2 linked regions of the Psychroserpens ponticola genome follow. The protein of the gene in region 1 interacts with the protein of each later gene in a pairwise test. Links are inferred from orthologs where the notes say so. Each region holds a gene or a part of one and is shown on either strand. Other genes may lie near its edges.

Region 1 (3,079 bases):
AATAATTTCAAAAACAATTAACTTTGAATATGCAATTACTTTTGATTACAAAAACATGAATAAAGTGATGCGTATAGTAAAAGAAAAAAATCTAAATGTCATAAATCAAACTTTAGAATTAAGTTGTGAACTAATCATTTCTGTAAGGTTAAAAGAAGCAACTTCCATATTTGAAATATTTGACAGACTTTATGAAATTGAAATCAAAACTTTAAACGATTAAATTAGCAGTTGGTCTAAAATATAGTCTGGACATCTTGTAGGTCGATTCTTATTAATATCCATAAATACTAAAACAGAATTTCCAGTTGTTAAAACTTCGTCTTTTTCATTTAGAATTTCATAATCAAATTCAATTTTAGCCGTTGGTTTTTTTACGAGTTTAGTTTTCACTTTAATGAGATCATCATAACACGCTGACTTTTTGTATTTTATAGACAAACTAACAACTGGCAACATAATTCCATCTTCTTCCATTTGTTTATAAGAAAACCCCATTTTACGCAACCACTCTGTTCTGCCTATTTCAAAATATTGCGCATAATTACCATGATAAACAACTCCCATTTGATCAGTTTCGCCATAACGGACTCTAAATTGTATTTCATCGGGTTTAGTTAAATTGGACATCGTTATTGATATTTTTTTTGTAAATTCGAATCGATTTAAACATGAGGAAAAAATTCTAGAAAATCAACACATTTTGATTTTTTTATTAAATAATTTGTTCACATATTTGCCATGTAAAAATCAACACAGAGAAACTCGAATTTCTCTTTTTTTTGCTAACTAACTAACAACACAAAAATTACACTTAGAGAATGGATGTAACTGCGCAATCGGTTTGGACTAACTGTCTGTCTTTTATAAAAGACAATATTCAACCTCAAGCCTATAAAACATGGTTTGAGCCTATAGTAGCAGTTAAACTTTCTGATAATGCTTTGAACATTCAAGTACCAAGTAAATTTTTCTACGAGTGGCTTGAAGAACATTATGTAAAAATTCTTAAAGTAGCTTTAACTAAAGAATTAGGAGAAACAGCAAAATTAGTTTATGTTATCAAAATGGAAAATACGTATGGTAACAAACAACCATTTACGGAAAAGATTCCAAGTTCAAATCGTGGAGCTATGAAATCTCAAGATGTTGATGTTCCACTTAATAATAAAAATCCTGAACTCAAAAATCCATTTATAATTCCTGGAATTAGAAACGTTAAGATCGAATCTCAACTCAATCCGAATTATAGTTTTGAAAATTTCCTAGAAGGAGATTCTAACAGATTAGCAAGAAACGCTGGTTTAGCTGTTGCTAACAAACCTGGTGGCACTTCATTTAATCCGTTATTGATTTTTGGTGGTGTTGGTTTAGGAAAAACACATTTAGCACATGCTATTGGTGTTGACATTAAAGATAAGTATCCTGAAAAAACAGTCCTTTATATTTCTGCTGAAAAATTCACACAGCAATATATTGATTCTGTAAAAAAGAATAATAGGAATGATTTTATACACTTCTATCAAATTATAGATGTCTTAATTATTGATGATGTTCAGTTTCTTTCTGGAAAATCTGGAACCCAAGATGTATTCTTCCATATTTTCAACCATTTACATCAAAACGGAAAACAGGTCATATTAACGAGTGACAAAGCTCCAGTTGACATGCAAGATATTGAGCAACGCTTATTATCTCGTTTTAAATGGGGACTTTCTGCAGAATTACAAAGCCCTGACTTTGAAACTAGAGTTTCAATTTTAAAAAACAAATTATATCGTGATGGTGTTGAAATGCCTGATGATATTATCGAGTATGTTGCAAAGCATATAAAAACAAATGTTCGTGAACTTGAAGGCGCTATCATTTCATTAATCGCACAATCATCATTCAACAAAAAGGAAATCACTGTTAATCTTGCTAAAGAGATTGTTGAAAAATTCGTTAAAAACACTAAACGAGAAGTTTCTATCGATTACATCCAAAAAGTCGTGTCAGATTATTTCCAAATGGATGTTAGCACTTTACAATCTAAAACAAGAAAACGTCATATTGTTCAAGCAAGACAGCTAGCAATGTTTTTTGCTAAAAAATACACAAAAGCTTCATTAGCAAGTATAGGTTCTCAAATTGGTAAGCGAGATCATGCTACAGTTCTTCATGCATGTAAAACTGTAGACAACTTATCATCTACCGACAAACAATTTAGAAAGTATGTAGAAGATCTTTCTAAAAAACTTTCTTTATAAATTCTCTTATGACTAGTATTTTAATGGTTTGTTTAGGCAATATTTGTCGTTCACCATTAGCTCATGGTATATTAGAATCAAAATTACCTTCTGATCAATTTTATATAGATTCTGCTGGAACTGCAAACTATCATGTTGGAGATTCTCCAGATCATCGTTCAATAGCAGTTGCAAAATCTAATGGAATTGACATTTCAAACCAACGTGGCAGACAATTCAAAGTGTCAGATTTTGATACATTTGATTACATTTTCACTATGGACGATTCCAATTACCAAAACATAATTGCATTAGCGAGAGGCGCTAATGATATCGCTAAAGTAAAATGCATTCTGGAACTAGAAGACACAATTCAACTTACTCATGTACCTGATCCTTACTATGGAGATATTTCAGATTTTCAAAATGTTTTTCAATTACTCGAAAAAGTTTGTAACACATTATCAAACAAGCTACAAAACATTACCTTATAGGAATTTTCTTTAATCATTCATTTGTTTTTTTGTATTTTTAGCAAAAAGAGTCCTAAAAAATTACAAAGCTATGAAAAAAATTACCCTATACTTTATGTGTATGATGTGCGCATATGGTTTTTCTCAAAACATTGAATTAGAATTATTTGCATCTGGATTTTCAGACCCAATAAAAGTACAAAACGCAGGTGATGACAGACTTTTTGTTACTGAACAAGATGGTACTATCCAAATTTTAAATACTGATGGCACAACCAATTCAACTCCATTTTTAGATATCGATGCAAGAGTTGCTAGTGGTGGTGAACGTGGATTATTATCCCTTGCATTTCATCCAAACTATGCTTCTAATGGTTA
Region 2 (2,860 bases), 2.0 Mb from region 1 along the record:
GTCTACTTGGATTTACAAGAAGATGAAATGCAATTTACAAATGCAATATTCAAAACATTGTATTATTCAATAATTGATACCTTACATCAAGAGTCTGAATTCTCTACACGAAACTTTGTAAATAAACTAGACCAAAGTTTAGCTGAGGAAGTGACCACTATTTTAATGAATGACGAACGTTATAATTTGCACGATTGGGAGCGCAATCATATCATTCCAAAAGAAAAACAACATAGTATTTCGCAATTGGTAAATCAGACTATTTTAACATTAAGATGCTATTTAATTGATAAAAAAGTTGCTGAATATCAAAATGAGACATTAAAAGAAGATTCAAACTCAAGAAGTATTCTAGAAGATGTCAAAGATTATCTAGGTCTTAAAATGTTGCTCTCAAGAAAGCTTGGAAAAGTCATTGGTGGAAAAGTTTAAGTAATTTCCATATGCTTGCCTTGGTTGACAAGATCTATTAAATTGGTAACATTCAATTTTTTGAATAATCTAGCTTTGTAGGTGCTAACGGTTTTTTCATTAATATCTAGTTCTAAAGCAATTTCCTTATTCTTTTTACCTGAAGACAATAGTTTTAAAACTTCTACTTCACGAGTTGATAGTCGCTTGTAAATTCTGCTTTTTGATTTTTTGGTATCATTATATTTAAGATGTTTTGACATTTTTTCACTTAAATACAAATCACCTCTATGAGCAAGTAGAATTGCTTTTTCGATAACTTCAGTAGATTCTGTTTTTGATACATATCCAGAAGCTCCAGCTTTTATAGTGCTAATCGCATATATTTCTTCAGGATGATAACTAAACATTATAATGTTAATGCTACTGTGCTCTTTCTTAATGGCTCTCAATGCAGTAATGCCATTAAGTTCAGGAAGATCAATTTCTGATATGATAACATCGACCTGATGACGTCTTACAAACTCAAATATTTCAACACCACTTCCAACTGTTCCAATAACTTCTATCTCATTGTGTTCCTTAAATAAGAGTTCTAAACCAGTCCTTATTATTGGATGGCTGTCTACTACTAATACCTTAATCATGATATTTATTTTAGTTGGTTACTAAGTGCCAGAACCTAATTAGATTAAGTTCTAGAATGTGGAGACAACAACGTAAAAATAGAAAAAAAATAATAAGTACGGCTTTTTATAGTGATTAATTCATTGATTATTTTAAATTCTTAGGAATTTCGCAAATTGGTATAGGCACCATTTTATGTTGATTATTACTATTATATCGCGAAAATATTTGAAAAGCGTCGCGTTGTCTTCCTTCAAAATCATCAGCGGTTTTGCCTTCATCTTTTTGCTGCATTGCCCATTCTAATTCTGGATATGTTGCTCCAATTTGATCTTCATCACTTCTGGCATCACCAAAAAGACCATCGCTTGGTGCAGCTTTCATTATTGATTCTGGGACGTTTAAAAGTTTGCCAATGTCATAAACTTCAGATTTTAGTAAATCAGCAATCGGACTTAAATCAACGCCTCCATCACCATACTTTGTGTAAAATCCAACACCAAAATCCTCAACTTTATTGCCTGTTCCTGCTACTAATAGACCTAAAAGTCCAGCATGATAGTATAAAGTGGTCATTCGTAATCTTGCTCTAGTATTTGCTAATGCCATATCAACAGTACTCTGCTTACCTTCAAGTGAGACCTCTGTTTTAAATTCTTCAAATACTGGTGTTAGGTCAGTTTTAATGTCCTTAACATTTGGAAAACGTTGCTTTAATTGTGTAATGTGTTCTTGAGCTCTGCTAACATGACTTGCAGCTTGATGAATAGGCATTTCAATACATAAAAGGTCTAAACCTGTTTTTGCACAAAGAGTTGAAGTTACAGCAGAGTCAATTCCACCGGAAATACCAATCACAAAGCCATTTACTTTTGCGTTTGTAGCATAATCTTTAAGCCAGTTTACAATATAATCAACAACTTTTTCTGTTTGCATTTTTATAGAATTTAAATGAAAGAATAGTACCTTTGCAAAACAAAAATAAAGCAATGACGTTAGTTATAAAAATTAATAATGCTTAAGTTTTTTTGAACATAGATATGAAAAACATTTGTTGTATTCTTTTCTTATTATTAACTGTTTATTCTTGTAAAAATGAAGATCAAGTGGAAACTGAAATTTCTAAAATTGATGTCAACCTTATGGTTGAACGTTTTGATCGTGCATTTTCAGAAGCTCGTCCTCAAGATTTAGAACAACTCAAGAAAGCATTTCCTTTTATGTTTTCTAAATACGTTCCTGATTCTGTTTTTATAGCTCGAATGAAAGATACTTTACAGAATGAATTATTGAATGAAGTACATGAAAAATTTAATGATTTTTCAACTATTGAAAGTGAACTTACTGGGCTTTTTCAACACTTAAAGTATTACGACCTTACGTTTTCTGAACCACGTGTGATTACCTTAACCAATGATGTAAAGTATAGAGATAAAGTGATTGTTACAGATACAATTGTACTTATTCCTCTTGATAATTACCTAGGCTCAGAACATGAGTATTATGCTAATATTCCAAAATACATTACACAAAACATGAAGCCTTCTCAGATTGTTTCTAATCTCACATCTGACTATGCTGAACGTTATATATTTCAGCCTCAAAAGAAAACTCTTTTGGATGATATGGTCTATTTTGGGAAGCAGTTATATTTTAAAGATAAAATGATTCCGTTTAAAACGGATGAGGAAAAAATAGGATATACTCAATTACAATTAGAATTTGCTAAGAACAATGAAGGTGAGATTTGGACCAACTTTATTGAGAATGAATATGTGTTTAGTACTGATAATACTTTACCTAGTCGCTTTATAGCAGATGC

The links. Proteins that work in one complex are often made in the same cells at the same time.
Region 2: the proteins of dnaA (region 1) and nadE interact in binary tests that used the Escherichia coli proteins (3 or more experiments, as listed by UniProt). The link is inferred for Psychroserpens ponticola from one-to-one orthologs.

What each region holds. Positions count from the first base shown.
Region 1 is NZ_CP116221.1:2,379,931-2,383,009, forward strand. Bases 37-3,035 are described here. They hold dnaA (chromosomal replication initiator protein DnaA), read left to right. Parts: upstream 37-821; coding sequence 822-2,249; downstream 2,250-3,035. Other genes in these bases: MUN68_RS10670 (IMPACT family protein), read left to right, coding at 37-223; MUN68_RS10675 (acyl-CoA thioesterase), read right to left, coding at 220-630; MUN68_RS10685 (low molecular weight protein-tyrosine-phosphatase), read left to right, coding at 2,258-2,722; MUN68_RS10690 (PQQ-dependent sugar dehydrogenase), read left to right, coding at 2,793-3,035. In the rest of the region: more of MUN68_RS10670, read left to right, coding at 1-36; more of MUN68_RS10690, read left to right, coding at 3,036-3,079. UniProt on the Escherichia coli protein: Plays an essential in the initiation and regulation of chromosomal replication. Binds in an ATP-dependent fashion to the origin of replication (oriC) to initiate formation of the DNA replication initiation complex once per cell cycle.
Region 2 is NZ_CP116221.1:361,033-363,892, forward strand. The notes cover bases 81-2,860. They hold nadE (NAD(+) synthase), read right to left. Parts: upstream 1,975-2,860; coding sequence 1,186-1,974; downstream 81-1,185. Other genes in these bases: dnaG (DNA primase), read left to right, coding at 81-432; MUN68_RS01485 (response regulator transcription factor), read right to left, coding at 429-1,058; gldB (gliding motility lipoprotein GldB), read left to right, coding at 2,079-2,860. Also shown: more of dnaG, read left to right, coding at 1-80. UniProt on the Escherichia coli protein: Catalyzes the ATP-dependent amidation of deamido-NAD to form NAD. Uses ammonia as a nitrogen source.